4 regions of the Streptomyces sp. NPDC002853 genome follow, and region 1 is predicted to be linked to each of the others. Evidence: riboswitches for the same ligand, from Rfam matches in the RefSeq annotation. Region 1 holds a riboswitch; each other region holds the start of a gene.

The links. A riboswitch is a leader RNA that binds a small molecule or an ion and turns the genes downstream of it on or off. The one in region 1 is predicted to bind cobalamin.
Region 2: linked by a shared signal. The riboswitch ahead of ACWD02_RS29145 (cobalamin biosynthesis protein) and the one ahead of ACWD02_RS08880 (ribonucleoside-diphosphate reductase subunit alpha) in region 1 are both predicted to bind cobalamin.
Region 3: linked by a shared signal. The riboswitch ahead of metE (5-methyltetrahydropteroyltriglutamate--homocysteine S-methyltransferase) and the one ahead of ACWD02_RS08880 (ribonucleoside-diphosphate reductase subunit alpha) in region 1 are both predicted to bind cobalamin.
Region 4: linked by a shared signal. The riboswitch ahead of ACWD02_RS00575 (ABC transporter substrate-binding protein) and the one ahead of ACWD02_RS08880 (ribonucleoside-diphosphate reductase subunit alpha) in region 1 are both predicted to bind cobalamin.

What each region holds. Positions count from the first base shown of each region.
Region 1 is NZ_JBSFUS010000003.1:211,057-216,391, reverse strand. It holds gene ACWD02_RS08880 (ribonucleoside-diphosphate reductase subunit alpha) at 1-1,444, opposite strand, end outside; cobalamin riboswitch at 1,582-1,705, opposite strand; gene ACWD02_RS08875 (hypothetical protein) at 1,884-2,525, shown strand; gene mctP (monocarboxylate uptake permease MctP) at 2,594-4,243, opposite strand; gene ACWD02_RS08865 (DUF3311 domain-containing protein) at 4,240-4,509, opposite strand; gene ACWD02_RS08860 (YbdD/YjiX family protein) at 4,631-4,828, opposite strand; gene ACWD02_RS08855 (carbon starvation CstA family protein) at 4,825-5,335, opposite strand, start outside.
Region 2 is NZ_JBSFUS010000011.1:58,378-63,712, forward strand. It holds gene ACWD02_RS29130 (class II aldolase/adducin family protein) at 1-411, opposite strand, end outside; gene ACWD02_RS29135 (anion permease) at 979-2,253, shown strand; gene ACWD02_RS29140 (hypothetical protein) at 2,266-2,502, shown strand; cobalamin riboswitch at 2,626-2,768, shown strand; gene ACWD02_RS29145 (cobalamin biosynthesis protein) at 2,876-3,817, shown strand; gene ACWD02_RS29150 (cobyric acid synthase) at 3,814-5,322, shown strand; gene cobN (cobaltochelatase subunit CobN) at 5,319-5,335, shown strand, end outside.
Region 3 is NZ_JBSFUS010000004.1:507,940-513,274, forward strand. It holds gene ACWD02_RS13595 (MDR family MFS transporter) at 1-90, shown strand, start outside; gene ACWD02_RS13600 (energy-coupling factor ABC transporter ATP-binding protein) at 82-942, opposite strand; gene cbiQ (cobalt ECF transporter T component CbiQ) at 939-1,688, opposite strand; gene ACWD02_RS13610 (energy-coupling factor ABC transporter substrate-binding protein) at 1,695-2,069, opposite strand; gene ACWD02_RS13615 (energy-coupling factor ABC transporter permease) at 2,069-2,827, opposite strand; cobalamin riboswitch at 2,858-3,041, opposite strand; cobalamin riboswitch at 3,280-3,494, shown strand; gene metE (5-methyltetrahydropteroyltriglutamate--homocysteine S-methyltransferase) at 3,657-5,335, shown strand, end outside.
Region 4 is NZ_JBSFUS010000001.1:121,851-127,185, reverse strand. It holds gene ACWD02_RS00595 (DUF2252 domain-containing protein) at 1-1,253, shown strand, start outside; gene ACWD02_RS00590 (haloacid dehalogenase-like hydrolase) at 1,250-2,392, opposite strand; gene ACWD02_RS00585 (helix-turn-helix domain-containing protein) at 2,588-3,454, shown strand; gene ACWD02_RS00580 (VOC family protein) at 3,460-3,912, shown strand; cobalamin riboswitch at 3,920-4,105, shown strand; gene ACWD02_RS00575 (ABC transporter substrate-binding protein) at 4,172-5,230, shown strand; gene ACWD02_RS00570 (FecCD family ABC transporter permease) at 5,227-5,335, shown strand, end outside.

The sequences.
Region 1 (5,335 bases):
CGTCGAGCCGCTCCCAGTCGATGTCACCGGCGGCCGTGTCCACGAAGGCGCCGAGGTTCACCGAACCCAGGTTGCAGACGGCCGTCTCGCCGTCGTCCGTCACCTCCAGGATCTCCGTGCAGAGGTTGGAGGAGTGGACGGTGTGGCCGGGCTCCGCCGTCTGGTTGGCGGTGCGGTTGGCGGCGTCCTTGAACGTCATCCAGCCGTTGCCGGTCTGCGCCAGGGTGCGCATCATGCGGCCGTACAGCTCGCGGGCCGGGATGGTCTTGCGGGCGAGCCCGGCGGCCTCGGCCTTGCGGTAGGCGGCGTCGAACTCGTCGCCCCACAGGTCGACGAGCTCGGGCACGTCGGCGGGCGAGAACAGCGACCAGTCCTGGTCGGCGGCGACCCGGCGCATGAACTCGTCCGGGATCCAGTGCGCGAGGTTGAGGTTGTGCGTGCGGCGCGCGTCCTCACCCGTGTTGTCGCGCAGCTCCAGGAACTCCTCGATGTCGGAGTGCCAGGTCTCCAGGTAGACCGCGGCGGCGCCCTTGCGGCGGCCGCCCTGGTTCACGGCGGCGACGGAGGCGTCCAGCGTCTTGAGGAACGGCACGATTCCGTTGGAGTGGCCGTTCGTGCCGCGGATCAGCGAACCGCGGGCACGGACGCGGGAGTACGAGAGGCCGATGCCGCCCGCGTGCTTGGAGAGGCGCGCGACCTGGTGGTAGCGGTCGTAGATGGAGTCCAGCTCGTCCAGCGGGGAGTCGAGGAGGTAGCAGGAGGACATCTGCGGGTGCCGGGTGCCGGAGTTGAAGAGCGTCGGCGAGGACGGCAGGTAGTCCAGGCGGCTCATCAGGCGGTACAGGGAGGCGACTTCGTCCGCCGAGCGCGTGCTCTCGTCCTCCGCCAGGCCGCTCGCGACGCGCAGCATGAAGTGCTGCGGGGTCTCGATGACGTGCCGGGTGATCGGGTGGCGAAGGAGGTAGCGGCTGTGCAGGGTGCGCAGGCCGAAGTAGCCGAAGCGGAAGTCGGCGCCGTCCTCCAGGGCGGCGTCCACGAGACCGTCGAGGCGCTCCGCGTGATCGGTGACGAACGCGGCGGTGCGGTCCGCGATCAGGCCCTCGCGGTGCCCGACGGCGACCGACTCGGAGAAGCTGCGCACGCCCTGCGACGCGGCCTCGTCACGGATGCTGAGGCTGAGGAGCCTGGCCGCCAGCTGCGAGTACGTCGGGTCCTCGGAGATGAGGCCGGCGGCGGCCTCGGTCGCCAGCTCCCGCAGTTCCGCCAGATCCGCGTTGGCCGAGCGGCCCCGCAGCGCGGCGGCGGCGACCCGGCCCGGGTCGGCGTCGGGGAGGTCGGCGGTGAGGTCGGTCAGGGTACGCAGCAGCGCGGTTCCTGGGCCGTCGGCGGTCTGCTGACCGTCGGTGGTCTGCGCTGACGCAGGTTCGGCTGGCGCGATGGTCACGTGGAGCACTCCCTCGCTCGGCTCAGGGCCTTGGGGAGGGGTGAGTGACACACGGGGGCCCACCCTTGGCAGGGCTGCGCTCCGCGTCCACCAGCCCATTCCACGAGGCCCGGACGTCGTCGGCACCCGGACCGGTCAGAACGGGTGCGCTGTCGACAGGTCTTCGGACTTGCGAGCACGACAAATGCGTACTCATACACCGTTGCGGGACAGTTCCGGACTTGCACCGGATTCCCCTGCGGCGACAGCGAGCACGAGCATACATCTTGTGCTGGCTCCGAACGTCAGCCCCATATCTTGTGTCGGGGCGGGTATCCCCTAGGGTGGCGGCCGAACTCATCGTCGAACAGGGGGAGACGGCGTGCGAGGGCGGGGCGTGGGCTGTGCGATGGCGTTGCTGATGCTCGTCGCCGGGTGCGGGGACGGCGGGGAGCAGCCCGTGAGGCATCCGGGGACCACGGCCGCCGGTGTCGACGGCGACGCCGGTCCCGGCAAAGTTTTCACGGACGCGGAGCTGATGGCGGCGCTGCTTCCGGCGAAGGCCGTGGGCCCGCGGGCCGAGGCGCTCGATGCCGCCACGGGGTCCTACGACCAGCATTACGGGGGCGGTGACTGGGGCACCTGCGAGTCCGGCGCGAAGGCGAGCAGGGAGCTCTCCGGGATGCGGGGGGCCAGTGCCGGCCAGGCCATTCGCGGCTTTCCCGGGGCGATGGCCGACAAGGGAGATCCCTTCGTGACCCAGAGCCTGGTCTCGATGCCGCACGCGCGGGCCGAACGCCACGTCGCGCTGCGCCGACAGCTCATCAAGGCGTGCCCCGCCGTCACCGTCGACACCGAGGCGGCCCCGGTCGAGGAGCATCACGTGGTCGAGGAGCTGGCGGACCTCGGTGACGAGGCGATCCTGGAGACCACGCGGCACGAGGGCGGCGACGAGTACGACGGAACCCCTTACTACAAGGCCGAGGTGCGCGTCGGCGGCGTGCTCGTCCTGGTGGATGCGGGCACCGACAAGGACCTGACGCTCTCCTCGGCGACCAAGGCGGCGGCGCGGGTCCGGACGCAGCTCTACAAGTCCCCGTGAGGCCGCGGGCACGACAACGGGCCGCCGGATGACTCCGGCGGCCCGCGTCACGCACGTACAGAAGGGGCTCAGTGCCCGCCCGGCGCTCCCGCCGTGGCCGGCGGCAGCTCCTCCACGACACCCGGGTCGCCCGCGTCCGCCGTGTAGTCGCCGGGAGACGTCTCGTCGATGCCGTCAGGGGCCTTCATGGCGCGCAGGACGAAGGTCATGACCACGGTGACCACCACGTTCAGGACGAACGCCGTGAGGCCGATGTAGCCGATCTCGCCGATGCCCGGGATCTCGTCGGACGAGCCGCCGAAGTGCTTCTGCGTCGGCGAGGCGACGCCGTACGCGGCGGCCGTCCCGTAGACCATGCCGACCGCCCAGCCCGCGAGCAGCGCCCAGCGGTGGAACCACCGCGTGAACAGGCCGCCGACGAGCGCGGGCATGGTCTGCAGGATCCAGATGCCGCCCAGGAGCTGGAAGTTGATCGCGACCGTCTTGTCCATGGTGAGGACGAAGGCGAGCGCGCCGACCTTCACCAGGAGCGAGACCAGCTTGGAGACCTTGGTCTCCTGCGCGGGTGTCGCGTCCGGCTTGATGAAGTCCTTGTAGATGTTCCTGGTGAAGAGGTTCGCGGCCGCGATGGACATGATGGCGGCCGGGACGAGCGCGCCGATGCCGATCGCCGCGAACGCGACGCCGGTGAACCAGTCGGGGAACATGTTCTCGAACAGCTGCGGGATCGCCAGCTGGCCGTTCTCCACCTTCACCCCGGCCGCGATCGCCATGAAGCCGAGCAGCGCCAGCAGGCCCAGCATCAGGGAGTAGAGCGGCAGGATCGTGGTGTTGCGGCGGATCACGTTGCGGCTCTTGGAGGAGAGCGTCGCCGTGATCGAGTGCGGGTACATGAAGAGCGCGAGCGCGGAGCCGAGCGCGAGCGTGGCGTAGGTCCACTGCCCGGCATGGCCCGGCGCGAGGCCCGCGACGGGCTTGCCCGCGGCCTCGTTCGCCGACGAGAACTTCTCGTTCGCCGCCTGGAAGATCTCGTCGAAGCCGCCGAGCTTGATCGGGATGTAGATGATCGCGACGGCGATGACGAGGTAGATCAGGCCGTCCTTCACGAACGCGATCAGCGCGGGGGCGCGCAGACCCGACGAGTACGTGTACGCGGCAAGCACCGCGAACGCGATCAGGAGCGGCAGGTCCTTGATGAACCAGTTCGTGTCGGGACCGCCGCCGATGCCCATGACGTCGAGCACGGCCTGGATGCCGACCAACTGGAGCGCGATGTACGGCATCGTGGCGAGGATGCCGGTGACCGCGACGGCCAGCGAGAGGCCCTTGGAGCCGAAGCGTCCGCGCACGAAGTCCGAGGTGGTCACGTAACCGTGCTTGTGCGACACGGACCAGAGGCGCGGCAGGAAGGTGAAGATCAACGGGTAGACGAGGATCGTGTACGGCACCGCGAAGAAGCCGGCCGCGCCCGCCGCGTAGACCGCCGCGGGGACGGCCACGAAGGTGTACGCCGTGTAGAGGTCGCCGCCGAGCAGGAACCACGTGACCCAGGTGCCGAACGAACGCCCGCCCAGGCCCCATTCGTCCAGGCTCTCGGTTTCGGCCTTGCGCCAGCGCGCGGCCAGGAAGCCCATCGCCGTGACGGCGGCGAAGAAGAAGATGAAGACGGCGAGCGCTATGCCGTTGACGCCGCCCGTGTCCGCTGCGAGCTCGTTCATCGGGTCGCACCCCCCTGGGCCTGCTCGGCCTTGCGGGCGCGCTGGTCACGCTGCCACAGCTTGTAGGCGATCATGGTGAGAGCGGTGGAGATGACCACCCACAGCATCTGGTACCAGTAGAAGAACGGGATGCCGATGAAGGTCGGGTCGACCTTCGCGTAGGAGCTCACCCAGAGCATCGCCACGAACGGCGCGACGAGACAGAGGGCAACGACCACGCGGACCGGCGTGATCACCGGTCTGCTCACTTCAGGCGCATCTGACACTTCGCGGCTCCGCTCCCTCGCTTATCCCACCTTTAACGTGCGGGAAATCTAGGCGAGAGGATTGATCTATGGAACCCCCGTCCGGATACCGGACGGATGTCAGGTGGGGCGACGCGCCTGCTCAGCAGCAGCGGAACCCCTGCCTGGGGTCGGACTCCTGGCGGTCCGTCCGCATTCGCTCGAACTCCCTCCGGGAGGGGACGGATGCCCCGGGATGCGTCCTCTGCGCGTGCTCCACATAGCGGTCGTAGGCGGACTCGTCGGTCAACTCCCGCGCGTACCACCGCACCCAGCGCAGGCCCCGCAGCACCCACGTCACGACGGGACCTGCGCGTCGTCGGAGGACCTGGCCTCGGCCGCCGCCAGCTCGGCCTTCTCCTCCGGGGTCGCGATGAGCCCGGCGGGCGCGGTCAGCTTCGACTCCACGTACTCGGCCTCGCTCAGCTTCGACGCCTGCGGGTTGCGGACGTGCTTCACGCAGATGCGGGCCGCGTCCACGATCACGATGACGATGAGCAGGGCGAGCGCGGCCGAAAGGACGCCGTCCACCGTGGAGTTGGTGACGACGGTGTGCATGTCGTCCATGTTCTTGGCGGGCGGCAGGATCTTGCCCGCGTCGATGGCGTCCTGGTAGTTCGAGCGCTGCTGGAAGAAGCCCACGCGCGGGTCGCTCGAGAACACCTTCTGCCAGCTCGCGGTGAGCGTCACCGTCGCGTCCCAGGCGAGCGGAATGCCGGTGATCCAGGCCCACTTGAGGCGTCCGGACTTGACCAGGAGCACGGTGCAGACGGCGAGCGCGACCGCGGCGAGGAGCTGGTTGGAGATG
Region 2 (5,335 bases), on a different contig from region 1:
GACGCGGACCGGGCCGCCGAGGGCGGCCGTCATGTAGTGGATGGGCGGAAGCTCCGGGACCAGGGTGGAGACGGCGGTGGCGTGCACCGCGTGGGTGTGCACCACGGCTCCGGCGTACGTGGTCCGGTAGACGGCCAGGTGCATGGGCAGTTCGCTGGTCGGGGCGAGGTCACCGAAGAGGCGGTTGCCGTCCGTGTCGACACCGACGGCGTCCCGCGGGGTCAGGCGGTCGTACGGCACGCCGCTCGGGGTGACCAGGATCGTGCCGCCGACGCGCACCGAGACGTTGCCCGACGTGCCGACCACCAGGCCGTCCGTCACGGTTCTGCGGGCCGCCGCCACCAGCTCGTCCCAGGCCCGCCCGATCGCGTCCCGCCGGTCCTCGTCCCGCTCGTCCCGCTGCTCCGTCATGCCGTGATCCTGCCAGCAGCGGGGCCGACACGGGCCGGCCCGCGGTCGGCCCGTGTTCGGTGATCTTCCACTAGCCTCTGGGTGATTTGTCCCGCACGTCGCCATCCGGGGGAAATATGGCTCGTGGCCACGCACCGTCCCGTCGTCGCGCCCGCGTCATCACGGCCTCCGTGACGGCCCTACCCCTCGGGGGCGCCGCCCTCGCCGAGATTCCGGTTTCGACCGCGGGCAGCCGAGCGGGCATGGTCGCCTGGATCAGTTCCTTCAGCGGCGAGGCGGAGCGGCAGACCAGCACGACGACGCCGGCGCACTGCCGGGTGATCAGAATCTCCTCAACGGCTCGGCGAGCCAGTGGAAGAGCTTCGCGCGTGGGTAGCCGGGTACCCCGGAAGGCCCTGATTGCGGGCCTCCGGGCGCCGCGCCGGGCGATCTCCGGCAGATCCCGAAAGGAACCGGAGTGGCGGTGCCCCGGATTGGGTCACCGCACAGCCCGACCCAGTTCACTTTCCGTTCACTCTGCTTGCCTACGTTCCACTTGCCACTGACGTCCAACAGAAGCCTGGGTAAATGGAACACATCACGCTTCTCCTCGGGATCGTGATCGTTACCGCTCTCGTGTTCGACTTCACGAACGGTTTCCACGACACGGCCAACGCGATGGCGACCACCATCTCGACTGGCGCTCTCAAGCCCAAGACGGCGGTGGCCATGTCCGCCGTGCTGAATCTCGTCGGCGCTTTCCTCTCCGTCGAGGTCGCCAAGACGATCTCCGGAGGGATCGTCAACGAGGACGGACTGAAGACAGAGGTGATCTTCGCGGCGCTGGTCGGCGCGATCCTCTGGAATCTGCTGACCTGGCTGGTGGGCCTGCCCTCCAGTTCCTCCCACGCACTCTTCGGCGGCCTGATCGGCGCCGCGGTCATGTCGATGGGCTGGTCGTCGATCGACGGCGGCACCGTCGTCACCAAGATCCTGCTCCCCGCGATCGCCGCGCCCCTCGTGGCCGGTCTCGCCGCGACGCTGGCCACACGCCTGACGTACCGCATCGGGCGCAACACCGAGACCAAGGCCACCGCCAAGGGCTACCGCGTGGGCCAGATCGCCTCCGCGGGCCTCGTCTCGCTGGCCCACGGCACGAACGACGCGCAGAAGACCATGGGCATCATCACGCTCGCCCTGGTCACCGGCGGCGTCCTGAACCCCGGCGCCAACCCCCCGATGTGGGTCATCGTCTCGGCCGGTGTCGCCATCGCGCTCGGCACCTACCTCGGCGGCTGGCGCATCATCCGCACCATGGGCAAGGGCCTCACCGACCTCCAGCCGCAGCAGGGCTTCGCCGCCCAGACCAGCGCCGCGACGGTCATCCTGGCCTCCTCGCACCTGGGCTTCTCGCTCTCCACCACCCAGTCCTGCTCCGGCGCCGTGATGGGCGCGGGCCTCGGCCGCAAGGGCGGCGTCGTCCGCTGGTCCACGGCGAGCCGGATGTTCATCGCCTGGGGCCTGACGCTGCCGGCCGCCGGTCTGGTCGGCGCGGGCGCGGAGTTCCTCACCAAGCAGGGCCCCTGGGGCGTCGCGGTGACCGCCGCGCTGCTGGTGGCCGGCTCGGCCGTGATCTGGGTGCTCTCCCGGCGCAACGCCGTCGACCACACGAACGTCGCCGACGACGAGATCGGCGGCTCCTCCGTCGACGAGCCCGCGGGCGTCGTGACCACCGCGATGGCCGCCGTCACACCGCCCCCCACCGGGTCGGCCGTGGCGAGCGCGGACGTCGATTTCGTCAAGGCCACCATCGCGGCCCCGACCGGCACCGTGGCGGACCCCGCCCGGCCCGCCACGGTGTAAGGACAAGTCAGCATGGACATCGACTGGGCAGCTCTCGGCTCCGTCTTCGGAGTCAGCCTCGCGGTGACGGTGGCCCTGGTGGGCCTGTTCACCCTCGGCATCGTCGGCCTCTCCAAGCACGAGGCGGCCACGTCCGGCGCCTCCTCGGCCGCGGGCGGCGGCGCGGCGGCGGCACGCACGGGCGCGTACGTGTGCTTCGCGCTCTGCGCGGCGGCCGTGGCGTACGGGATCTATCTGATCGTCGCCTGACGACCACGCCGCCCGACGACCGGAGTTATCGGTGGGGTGCGGGACGCGTCTGCGTCCCGCACCCCACCTTCGTATGTGGGCCTCCGCACACTCTCCCGTCGCAGGTCAACGGCGAGTTGACGGGCCTTCGCGGGGCGTGGTGGACTGCCGGAGCCAATACGGCAGCAGGAGAGGAAGCCGGTGCGAATCCGGCGCGGTCCCGCCACTGTCATCGAGGAGCTGACTCCTCGGAAGCCAGGAACTCTCGCCGCCGATCACGTCGAACCAGGGCGCGGACACCCTGAGTGAGGACATATCGCCATGCGCGGCCGCCCGTTGCCGGACCAGTTCCCGAGCGTGAGCTCACTTCTCGGCACAACGACCGGCTGAAGCCATGCGTGCCGATCGCGACTTCGCGTACGGCGCCGCCGCCGGCCTTCTCGGTGATCTGTTCCTCGGCGATCCTCGCCGCGGGCACCCGGTCGCCGTGTTCGGGCGGGCCGCCGGTGCCGTCGAGCGTGTCTTGTGGCGTGACCACCGCGGGTGGGGCGCCCTGCATGCCGTGGTGTGCGCCGGAGGCGCTGCCGGTGCCGCCGCCCTGGCCTCTTCCCTCGTACGTGACTCACGTGCCGCATCCGTCGCGCTGACCGCCGCCACGACCTGGGCCGTGCTCGGCGGGACCTCCCTCGGACGTGAGGCGCGGGCCGTGGGCGGGGCGCTGACCGCCGGGGACATCGAGGTGGCCCGGGAACGGCTGCCGCATCTGTGCGGCCGGGACCCGCAGGCCCTCGACGCCGACGGCATCGCGCGTGCCGTGGTCGAGTCCGTCGCCGAGAACACGTCCGACGCCGTGGTGGGGGCCCTTGTGTGGGGCGCCATCGGCGGGGTGCCCGGTCTCGTCGCCTTCCGCGCCGTCAACACGCTCGACGCCATGGTCGGGCACAAGTCCACGAAGTACCGGCGCTACGGGTGGGCTTCGGCGCGCCTCGACGACGTCATGGGCTGGCCGGGGGCGCGGCTCACCGCCGTGCTCGCGGCCGTCGCCGGGGACGCCCCGCGCGGTGCGGCGCGTGCCTGGCGCCAGGACGCCGCCAAGCATCCGAGCCCCAACGCCGGGCCCGTCGAGGCCGCCTTCGCGGGGGCGTTGGGCGTACGGCTCGGGGGGACGCTCTCGTACGCGGGACGCGTGGAGCACCGGCCGGTCCTCAACGGCGGCGGGCGGGGTGTGGAAGTCGCCGACATCGAGCGGGCCGTGCGGCTGTCACGGCGGGTCGGGCTGCTTGCGCTGGGCGTCGCGGCCGCCGTGAGCACGCTACGGAAAGGCAGGGCCTCATGAGTGGTGGACTCCTCGTCGCGGGAACCACGTCCGACGCGGGCAAGAGCGTCGTCACCGCCGGTATCTGCCGGTGGCTGGCCCGCAAGGGTGTCTCCGTCGCGCCCTTCAAGGCGCAGAACATGTCCCTCAACTCCTTCGTCACCCGCGAGGGTGCCGAGATCGGGCGCGCCCAGGCCATGCAGGCGCAGGCCGCCATGGTCGAGCCGACCGCGCTGATGAATCCGGTCCTTCTCAAGCCGGGCAGCGACCGCAGCAGCCAGGTCGTCCTCATGGGCAAGCCGGTGGGCGAGATGAGCGCGCGGGGCTACCACGGTGGGCGGCAGGAAGCGTTGCTCTCCACCGTCGTGGGATGCCTGGAGGAACTTCGGGGCAGCTATGACGCCGTGATCTGCGAAGGCGCGGGCAGTCCCGCCGAGATCAATCTGCGGCGTACGGACATCGTGAACATGGGGATCGCGCGGGCCGCCCGCTTCCCCGTGGTCGTGGTGGGAGACATCGACCGCGGGGGCGTCTTCGCCTCCTTCTTCGGGACGACGGCGCTGCTGAGTGCCGAGGACCAGGAGCTGGTCGCCGGGTATCTCGTGAACAAGTTCCGGGGCGATGTCTCGCTGCTCGAACCCGGGCTCGACATGCTCCATGGGCTCACCGGGCGGCGCACGTTCGGTGTGCTGCCGTTCCAGCACGGCCTCGGCATCGACGAGGAGGACGGGCTCCGGGTGTCCCTGCGGGGTGCCGTGCGGGAGTCGGCCGTCGCTCCCCCGGTCGGCGATGACGTGCTGCGGGTCGCCGTCTGTGCCCTGCCGCTGATGTCGAACTTCACGGACGTCGACGCGCTGGCCGCCGAACCCGGCGTCGTCGTGCGGTTCGTGGACCGGGCCGAGGAACTCGTCGACGCCGATCTCGTGGTCGTGCCGGGGACGCGCGGCACCGTGCGCGCCCTGGAGTGGCTGCGTGAGCGCGGTCTCGCCGACGCCATCGCGTGCCGGGCCGCCGAGGGGCGGCCCGTGCTCGGGATCTGTGGCGGCTTCCAGGTGCTCGGCGAGCACATCGAGGACGACGTCGAGTCGCGTGCGGGGGCCGTGGACGGGCTCGGGCTGCTGCCCGTGCGCGTGCGGTTCGCGCGCGAGAAGACCCTCGCGCGCCCGGTGGGCGAGGCACTCGGTGAACCCGTCGAGGGGTACGAGATCCATCACGGCGTCGCTCGAGTCCTGGGCGGGGAGCCCTTCTTGGACGGGTGCCGCGTCGGCGAGGTGTGGGGCACCCACTGGCACGGGTCGCTGGAGTCCGACGCGTTCCGGCGCCGCTTCCTCACCGAGGTGGCCCGCGCCGCCGGGCGCCGCTTCGTGCCCGCGCCCGACACCAGCTTCGGCGTCCTGCGCGAGGAGCAGCTCGACCTGCTCGGCGACCTGATCGAAGAACACGCGGACACGGACGCGCTGCTCAGCCTGATCGAGACCGGCGCACCCGCAGGTCTCCCCTTCATCGCACCGGGGGCACCCTCATGACCGTCCTGCTTCT
Region 3 (5,335 bases), on a different contig from region 1:
TGGGTGCCGTGGCTCGTGCTCGCCGCGATCCCGCTGCTCGCCGTGACGCTGCTGCCGGTCCGCGCCCCGGCCACCGGCCGCTCAGGCTGACGCGCCGGGCGGCACCGATGCCGTGAGGGCCGCCAACTCCTCGGGGGTGTGCGGCCCTTCGCCCGCATCGTCCAGCAGGCCCTTCGTCCGCAGCAGCTCCGTGACCGCGATCCCCCAGGGCAGGCGCAGGCCCGCCTGCGCAAGGAGTTCGCGGTGGGCGAGCATCCGCGCGACCGGTCCGGTGCGTACTCCCGAGGGGGTGAGCAGGGCGGCGTCGTCGGCCCAGCGGAGGGCGAGGTCCACGTCGTGGGTGGCCATCACCACGGTCGTTCCCGCGTCCCGCAGGCCCTGCAAAGTGGTCAGGAGGCGTTCTTGGCCGTCCGGGTCGAGTCCCGCGGTCGGCTCGTCGAGGATCAGGACGCGGGGTCGCATCGCCACGGCTCCCGCGATGGCCGTGCGCTTGCGCTGGCCGTAGGAGAGCAGATGGGTGGGGCGGTCCGCCAGGGCGCTGACGTCGAGCGCGGCGAGAGCCTCGGCGACCCGGCCGCGCACCTCGCAGTCCGTGAGACCCAGGTTCAGCGGCCCGAAGGACACGTCTTGTTCGACGGAGGCGGCGAAGAGCTGGTCGTCCGGGTCCTGCACCACCAGTTGGACGGTGGTGCGCAGCCGGGTGAGCCCCTTGCGGTCGTACGTCACGGGAGTGTCCCCGAGGATCAATTGGCCCTGGTCGGGGCGGAGTCCGCCGCTCAGGAGCCGCATGAGGGTGGTCTTGCCGCTGCCGTTGCGTCCGAGCAGCGCGAGGGCGCGTCCCTCGGTGACGTCGAAGTCCAGGCCGCTGAGGACGGTGGGCCCGTCCTCGTACGCGTAGGAAGCGGCGCGCAGAGCGACCAAGGATCCACTCGGCTCGCTCATGGCAGAACCCTTTCCAGTACGAGGGTGAGGGCCGCGAGGGCCACGAGGAGCACGGCGCTCGCGGTCACGAAGGGCCGCGAGATCCGGGCGTCGGGCACGAGCACCCGCAGGGTCCCGTCATATCCGCGTCCGGCGAGCCCGGCCTGCAGCCGGCTCGCCCGGTCGAAGGCCCGCACGAACGCGGTGGCGCCGAGACCGCCGAGGGAACGCCAGGTGGCGGCCCGGGTGGTGTGGCCGAGCCGCGCGGCCTGGGCCTGCCGGATGCGGCTCATGGAATCAAGGAGCAGGAAGCTCATCCGGTACATGACCAGGGCCACGTCGACGACCGGCGCCGGTACGCCTGCCTTCACCAGGCGGGGCAGCAGGTCCGACATGGGGGTGGTGAAGGCGAAGAGCAGGACGCCGAGCGAGGCCGCCGAGGTGCGCAGGAGCAGTCCGCCCGCCCGCTCGGGGCCGCCGTCGGCGAGCGTGACGAACCCTTCGGGGCCGCCCAGTTGGACGACCAGGGTCAGGGCGCCGGTGACGCAGAAGCCGAGGGGCACGCGGTAGGCGCGCCACAGTTTGCGCGGCGGCACACCGGCGGGTCCGAACAGCACGGTGAGCGCGGCGACCAGGACCAGGGCAGCACCCGGCCAGGGCGGCAGGGAGACGGCAAGGACGGTGAGGCCGAGTCCGAGCACGGCTTTGTCCACGGGGTGGCGGCGGCGCCAGCGACTGCTGTGCGCCGCCGCGTCGATGGGCAGCACGCCGCGTCAGACCTGCCCGGTCCCGGCCCGGCTGCTCTTCTCGTCGGCGGCCTGCTCCGCGGCGGCGGCCTCGGCCAGCGCCGTCTCGGCACCCTGACGGCGCCCCTTGCGCAGACCGAAGTAGTAGGCGAGGACGCCCGCGCCGAGCGCCGCCTGCAGCGCGAAGAGCGCCGACTCGATCTCCCCGGAGGGGGGTTCGTACAGCGGCGAGAACCAGGGCTCGTAGTCCGGCTCGATCTCGGTGATCGCGGTCTCGGCCTGGGCGTCGGCCCCGGCGAACGGCTCCTTCTCGTCGTCGCCCAGACCGAGCGCCAGCGGCAGCACGGCCAGCGCGGCGACGATGAGGAGAAGCAGAGTGTTGATCTTCGCGTTCCGGCTCATCAGGCGCTGGCCCCCGTCTCCGTCTCGTTCTTGCTCTCGTTCGTGCTCTTGCTCTCGTTCGTGCTCTTGGTGACCGCCTCCGCGGACGGCTTCGTGCCCTGGAGCAGCACGCCGAGCCGCGTGAGCTCGCCCCTGCTCGACTGCACGAGCAGGCGCATCACCACGACGGTGAGCAGTCCCTCGCTGACCGCGAGGGGGATCTGCGTGACGGCGAAGATGCCGCCGAACTTGCCCAGGGCGCCGATGAATCCGCTGCTGGGGTCCGGAAATGCCAGCGCGAGCTGGACGCTGGTGACGCAGTACGTGGACAGGTCGGCGACGAACGCGCCGAAGAACACGGCGACCATGAGCGGCACGTCGTACCGCTTCAGGAGCCGGTAGACGGCGTACCCGGCCCATGGCCCGACGATCGCCATGGAGAACACGTTGGCGCCCAGCGTGGTGAGCCCGCCATGGGCGAGCAGCAGCGCCTGGAACAGCAGCGTGATGGTGCCGAGCACCGCCATGATCGGCGGCCGGAACAGGATCGCGCCGAGCCCGGTTCCCGTCGGATGCGAGCAACTGCCCGTGACGGACGGGATCTTCAGCGCGGAAAGGACAAAGGTGAACGCTCCGGAGGCACCCAGGAGCAGTGTGCTCTCCGGGTGTTCCTTGACCTCACGGGTGAGGGAGCGGACTCCGTGGACGACGAACGGCGCGGACGCTACGCCCCAGGCGATCGCGTGCGCCGGCGGGAGGAAACCCTCGGCTATGTGCATGGCTAAGCAGACCCTCTCCAGCACCTCGTGGATGGACAACGCGCCTTGGCCGGTCTCCTGGCTGACGGGTCGTACCGACCGGACTCCGCCTTCCCGGGCGCGTGTTGCGCCCAGTGGCTGCCGCGAGGGCTGGAGCCGGACTTCCCGATCACAGTGGCGAGGGCCGCACCGGCATCACACCGATTTCCCGAGCACCAAGGCGTGGTGACCCTAGTGCGGAATCAAGTGACCTGACAACTTGCGGGACCACACCGCTTGTGGCACGCGCGAGCGCACATGACCTGGGCGTACGCCCCTGGTCAGCCCCTGCCCATCGGCTCGTGTGCGCCCGGCGTACGCCCCGCCCCCGACAAAGACGACGACCGCAGGGCCGTGTTCCTCCGTGTCCCTCCGTGTCTCACCTCACGGTCCGGAATGTGATCAGTACCGCCCATGAGGCCCGACCACCCTCTAGCCTGATCCGTGCAGCTGGTTCGCCCTGTCCGCCAGGCAGAGGCGTCGCAAGAGGGAACCCGGTGGGAATCCGGGACTGCCCCGCAGCGGTGAGTGGGAACGACCGCCGTCATACGCACTGGGTCCAGCGGATCCGGGAAGCGACGGCCAGTAGGTGTCTGCCCCGGCAGATGTGCCCGCGAGTCCGAAGACCTGCCCGTTGCCCGCATGTGATCCCTCACGTGCGGACATCCCGGTGACCTCGTGGGCGGGTCGGCGTACAGATCAGGTGGGGCACCGCGCCGGTGGCGCGCGTCCGTCCGCCCGGTCCGTCATCCCTTCGCGTCCGTGTCCCGTCCCCGGGATTCTCAGGAGTCATCTCGCGAAGGAGATTTCCGTGACAGCGAAGTCCGCAGCCGCGGCAGCACGAGCCACCGTGTACGGCTACCCCCGCCAGGGCCCCGACCGGGAACTGAAGAAGGCCGTCGAGGGCTATTGGAAGGGCCGCGTCAGCGCCGACGCCCTGCGGGAGACCGCGGCGCGGCTGCGCCGTTCCACCTGGCGGCACCTGGCCGACGCCGGCATCCACGAAGTGCCGACCGGCGACTTCTCGTACTACGACCACGTCCTGGACACCAGCATCATGGTCGGCGCCGTCCCCCGGCGGCACCGCGAGGCCGTCGACACCGACTCCCTCGACGGCTATTTCGCGATGGCCCGCGGCACCCAGGACGTGGCGCCGCTGGAGATGACCAAGTGGTTCGACACCAACTACCACTACCTGGTGCCGGAGCTGGGCCCCGACACCGTATTCGCCGCCGACTCGGCCAAGCAGGTCGCCGAGCTCGAGGAGGCCGTGGCGCTCGGCCTCGCGGCACGCCCGGTCCTTGTCGGCCCGGTGACCTATCTGCTGCTCGCCAAGCCCGCGCCCGGCGTGGCCGCCGACTTCGATCCGCTCACCCTCCTCGACCGCCTGCTGCCCGTCTACGCGGAGGTCCTCGCCGACCTGCGCGCCGCGGGCGCCGAGTGGGTGCAGCTCGACGAGCCGGCCCTGGTCCAGGACCGCACCCCGGCGGAGCTCAATGCCGCCGCCCGCGCCTACCGCGACCTCGGAGCGCTCGCCGACCGGCCGCAACTCCTTGTCGCCTCCTACTTCGGCAGGCTCGGCGAGGCCCTGCCCGTGCTGGCCAAGGCGCCGGTCGAGGGGCTCGCCCTGGACTTCACGGAGGCCGCCGCCGGCCAGTTGCAGGATCTCGCCGCCGTCGGCGGACTGCCCGGCAAGCGCCTTGTCGCGGGTGTCGTCAACGGCCGCAACATCTGGATCAACGACCTGGAGAAGTCCCTGGCCACCCTGGGCACGCTCCTGGGCCTCGCCGACCGGGTCGACGTCTCCGCGTCCTGCTCCCTGCTGCACGTCCCGCTGGACGCCACCGCCGAACGGGACATCGACCCGCAGGTGGCCCGCTGGCTGGCCTTCGCCCACCAGAAGGCCACCGAGATCGCCACGCTGGCGCGCGCCCTGGCCCAGGGGACGGACACCATCACGGCCGAACTGGCCGCCAACCGTGCCGACCTGGCGTCCCGCTCGCGTTCGGCCCTCACCCACGACCCGGCGGTACGCGCCCGTGCCGCCGCCGTCACGGACGCCGACGCCCGCCGCGTACACGCCTATCCGGAGCGCGCGGCGGCCCAGCGGTCCCGTCTGGGCCTGCCACAACTGCCCACGACCACCATCGGTTCCTTCCCGCAGACCACCGAACTGCGCACCGCGCGCGCGGACTTGCGGGCGGGCCGCATCGACACGGACGGCTACGAGGAGCGCATCCGTTCGGAGATCCGCGGGGTCCTCGCCTTCCAGGAGAAGGCGGGCATCGATGTCCTGGTGCACGGCGAGCCCGAACGCAACGACATGGTGCAGTACTTCGCCGAACAGCTCACGGGCTACCTCGCCACGCAGCACGGCTGGGTCCAGTCGTACGGCACCCGCTACGTACGCCCGCCAGTCCTCGCGGGCGACATCTCACGGCCCGAACCGATGACGGTGCGCTGGACGTCGTACGCCAACTCCCTCACCGA
Region 4 (5,335 bases), on a different contig from region 1:
GCATGGCCGCCTCCCCGTTCTCCTTCCTGCGGGGCGCCGCCGCCGTCATGGCGGGAGACCTCACCGTCCAGTGGGACACCGGTCTGACGGTCCAACTGTGCGGCGACGCACACCTGTTGAACTTCGGCCTGTTCGCGTCACCGGAGCGCGCCCTGCTCTTCGACCTGAACGACTTCGACGAGACCTGCCCCGGCCCCTTCGAGTGGGACGTCAAACGGCTGGCCGCGAGCATCGCCGTGGCGTCCCGCGACAACGGCCACCCGCGGGGCGCGGCACGCGCGGCCTGCCTCGCGGCGGTGGCGGCGTACCGCACCTCCATGAGGCGTCTGGCCGGTCTCGGTGAACTGGCGGTGTGGTACGAACGGACCGACGCACACGACCTGTTGCCGCTCATCCGCTCCGCCGGTCACCGCAAGCGCGCGGCGACCGCCCTGGACCGCGCCCGCCGCCGCACGAGTCTTCAGGCGCTCGGCAAGCTGACCGAGAAGGTCGACGGAGCTCCCGGTGTCCGCCGCATCATCCACGATCCACCGCTCATCGAACCCGCGAGCCCCCCGGACCTCGCCGCGCTCCGCAAGATCTTCGGCGACTACCGCTCCACGCTCTCCGAGGAGCGCCGACTCCTCCTGGACCGCTACCACTTCGTGGACGCCGCGCGGAAGGTCGTCGGAGTGGGCAGCGTCGGCACCCGCTGCTACATCGTGCTCCTCGCCGGGCGCGACGCCGGTGACCCGCTCTTCCTCCAGATCAAGGAGGCGGTCCGCTCGGTCGTCGAGGAACACCTGCCGGCGGGCCCGTACGTCCACCCCGGCCACCGGGTGGTCGCGGGCCAGCGCCTCCTCCAGGCGGCCGGAGACATCTTCCTCGGCTGGATGACGGGCCCCCAGGGCCGTGCCTTCTACTGGCGCCAGCTGCGCGACATGAAGGGCTCGGCGGACGTCGAGTCCATGTCCCCGGCGGAACTGAGCTCCTACGCCCGCCTCTGCGGCACGGCCCTGGCCCGCGCCCACGCCCGCTCCGGCGACCGCATCGCCATCGCCGCCTACCTGGGCGGCGCCGACACCTTCGACCGGGCGATAGCGGACTTCGCGCTGCTGTACACCGCGCAGAACGCCCGGGACCACGCGGCGCTGACCGAGGCGATCTCCTCGGGCCTGATCGAGGCCGCGGGGCGGGAAGCCGGAGACGGAGGCTCCGATGGGGACGGAGGCGGGGATGGGGACGGAGCCGGGGACGGCGGCGCAGGCGCCTAGCGGATCTCGTCCGGGACCACCGTCAGCCACCGCTTGTCCGCGGTGACCTTCTGACCGAGCTCCCGCTGCCGGTCGGCGTTCTTCCGCTTCATCCCGTCCAGCTCCTTCATGTACGCGTCCTTGCGGTTGACCCAGACCCGCGCCCCGCCGTGCTCCACGTCCGCCGAGTGGAACAGCATCGGACCGTCGCTCTTGGGGGTGTCGCCCGCCACCAGGACGGGCTTCTTCCACTCGTCGATGTACGTGTTGATGGCCGCGGGCTTGCCCTGGTACCAGGTCAGGGGCGCCCACAGGTTCGGCGTCAGCTCATGTCCCGCGAGCTTCTTCTGGTCGAAGCGGCCCTCCGCGATCTCCTTGCGGGAACTGGTGACCTCGCCGGTCTTGCGGTTCTTGAGCTGCAGGCCGACGCCGATGACGTTCTCGGGCTTCACGGCGTAGCCGTACCTGGGGTCGGAGAGGACCATGCGCACCAGGTCCTCGCTGGCCGCGCTGACGACGTAGACCTCGATGCCGTGCCGCCGCAGCGACTTGTGGAGCTCCTGCATGCCGGTGAAGAACTCGGGCGGCTTCACCTCGGTCTTCGTCAGCTTCCCGTCCTCGTAGTACTCGGCGGGGATCGGCTCGTCGCGGGCGAGGAGTTCGTCGACGTACCCCTTGAGCTCCTTCAGCGTGAAGCCGGAGAAGATCTGCGCGACCCACGGGTAGCAGACCTGGTCGTCGACCTCGCAGAGCCTGTTGTAGTAGCTGTAGAGGCTCTCCTTGTGCTTCGCCGTGTCCTTGAAGGGGATGAGCTTCAGCGACGGGTCCATCGACTTGCGGGTCAGCACCCCCTTCATCTCCAGGAAGGGCAGGAGGGACTCCTCCAGGTCGTTGCGGTACGTCGTGTTGTCCGCGTCGAAGACGGCGTACGCGCCCTTGTCCTCGTTCTTCGCGATGACCTTGCCCAGCTTCTTCGCGACCGGCTTCGGCCAGTGCTTCAGCTCGGACGTCGCGGCCTTCGCCGCCCTCGCCGTCGTCGCGGAGGCGTCCGCGGCCGTCGCGTCCTTGCTCGGCCAGAGCGCCGTCCCCGCGAGAACGGCCGCGGTGAGCGCGCCCGCCGTGCCGATGACGGCCAGCTTGCCCTTTGCCTTTGATGCCATGGTTCCGTGCCCCCTGAGAGCGGTCTGCGCCCCGTCCGGAGCGGCGGGTCATCGTATGGGGTCGCACCACGGATTCCCATGATCGACATCACCGGACGGAACGGGCATGGGACCTCCGTACGGGGGTAGGGGAGACGGACGCCCACCGCGCTTTCGGGCCTGCTCCGGAGCGGCGCCCAGCGCATACTGGAAGGCATGGAGAGCGCCTCCCGGGAGTTCGTGCGGGCCGCCCCACGGCTCGACGGCATGGTGGTGTCCGCCGTCGGCTACCGCACGCGGGGCGAGATGCGCGGCCTGCACCGCGGCCTGCCGTCCCCGTACCTGACGCTGATCTTCTCCCTCGACGGCCCCGTCGTCACCGGCGCCACCCCCGAGCAGGCCGGCACCCGCGACGCCGTCCGCACGGACATCGTCCTCGGCGGCCTCCACCAGTCCCCGGCGTACGTCGTGCGGCCCGAGCACGAGGCGGGCATCCAGCTCGCCGTGCACCCGCTGGCCGCCCGCGCCCTGTTCGGCCTGCCGGCGGCGGAACTCGCCGGTGAGCTGGTGACGCCCGGCGCGGAGGTGATGGGGCGCCGCGCCGCCGAGCTGCGGGAGCTGCTGTGCGAGCAGGGCGGCTGGGAACAGCGGTTCGCCTCCCTGTCCGCCTACTTGAGGCAGCGCGCGGCCACCGACACCTCCGGCGGCTCCGTACGCCCCGAGGTCGGCGAGGCCTGGGCCTGGCTGGCCCGGCACCAGGGGGTGGGCACCCTGCGCGGGCTCTCCCGGCACGTCGCCCTCAGCGAACGCCGCCTCACCACCCTCTTCCGCGCCGAGACGGGCCTGAGCCCCAAGCAGGCAGGACGCCTGATGCGCTTCCAGCGCGCGCGGAACGCCGTCGTGCGCCCCGTCGCGGCGGGCGCGGCCCCCGACCTGGCCCGCGTCGCCGCGGAGTGCGGTTACTACGACCACTCCCACCTGGTGCGGGACTTCCGGCAGTACACCGGCGCGAGCCCCAGCGCCTGGCTGGCCGAAGAGTGCCGGAATATCCAAGCCGGGAGCCATGCCGGGGGCGAAGAGTAGGAGCCATGAACACCACCGAGAATCAGCAGAAGCAGCCCGGGACCGCCCCCGGCGGGCGCGCTCCCAGCGTCTGGCCGACCCTCCAGGCGAACGACGCCCCCGCCCTGATCGATTTCCTGGTCGGCACCGTCGGTTTCCTGCGCACCGTCGTCTACGAGGACGGCGGCAGCGTGGCCCACGCCGAGCTCGACTGGCCCGAGGGCGGAGCGATCATGCTCGGCTCGTACGACGACGGCGCCGGGGACTGGTGCCTGAAGCCGGGCACCTTCGGCACGTACGTCGTCACCGACCGGGTGGACGACCTCCACCAGCGGCTCAGCACCGCGGGCGTCGAGATCATCCGTGAGATCGAGGACAAGCCGTACGGCAGCCGGGAGTTCGCCATCGCCGACCCCGAGGGCAACAAATGGTCCTTCGGCACCTACCGCGGCGCACTGAGGCCCCAGCAGCCGTCCTGACCTCGCGTGATAGCTTGCGCACGCCAGTCAACCCACACCAGGGCCAGGGAATCCGGTGCGAATCCGGAACTGACGCGCAGCGGTGAGGGGGAACGGGCGGGGCCACGGCCACTGGGCGTCCACGGACGCCTGGGAAGGCGCCCCGCCCGGCCGATCCCCGAGTCCGAAGACCTGCTGGCACCTTCGTCCGCGCACCGGGCGGCGGAGGTGACGAAGCAGGCCAGGCTCCGCGTATGAGCCGTGAGACTCAAGGGATCTCGTGTCCTCCACCGCCCGTCGTGTACGTACGTCTGTTCTCCTCGCCACGGCCCTGGCCGTCACCCTGACCTCCTGCGGCGGTTCATCGGGAACCCCCGGCACGTCCACCGCGGACGACAAGGCCGCCGGTTACCCGCTGACCCTCACCTCCTGCGGCGAGAAGGCGGAGATCAAGGCGCCGCCGCGGCGAGCGGTCTCCCTCGACCAGGGCTCCACGGAGATCCTGCTCTCCCTCGGCCTCGCGGACCGCATGGCCGGCACCGGCACCTGGACGGACCCGGTGCTCAAGGGCCTGGAGAAGGACAACGCCAAGGTCGACCGGCTCGCCGACAGCTACCCCTCCTTCGAGAAGGTCCTCGCCCAGGAACCGGACCTCGTCACCGCCTCCTTCCTGGCGACGGTCAGCAAGGGCGGGGTCGCCGACCGCGCCAAGTTCGCCGAACTCGGCGTACCCGCCTATGTCTCGCCCTCCGACTGCGCGGGCAAGGACAACAGCGGCGACGGCGACGGCAAGCGCGTCAAGACGCTGACCATGGACACCGTCTACGGCGAAGTGCGCGACCTGGCCAGGGCCTTCGGGGTCGAGAAGCGCGGCGAACGCCTGATCGCGGAACTCAAGGGCCGGGTGGCGAAGGCCACGAAGACCGTCAAGAACGCTTCCGCGTCCGGCACTTCGCTCCTCTACTGGTTCGCCAACTCCGACGCCCCCTACATCGCGGGCTGCTGCGGGGCACCGGGCATCATCACGCGCGAACTGGGCGTGCAGAACGTCTTCGACGACACCCGCGAGGAGTGGCCCCAGATCAACTGGGAGACGGTGGCGGACCGGGACCCGGACGTCCTGGTGATCGGCGACCTCACCCGCAAGTCGCAGACGGCCGAGAGCGCGAAGAAGAAGATCGAGTTCCTGGAGTCCAACCCGGTCACCAAGAACCTGACCGCCGTGAAGAAGAAGCGGTACGTACTGCTGAGCGGCCAGGCCATGAACCCGACGATCCGCACGGTGGACGGCATCGAACAAGTCGCGGCCGCATTGCGCCAGTTCGGCCTCGACAAGTGAGGAAGGCCGCCCAGGGCCGCCTACGTTCCGCCCTGCTCTGGACGGCGGGCCTCGCCGCCCTCGCCCTCTCCGTGGCGCTGGCCGTCACCATCGGCCCCGCCGACA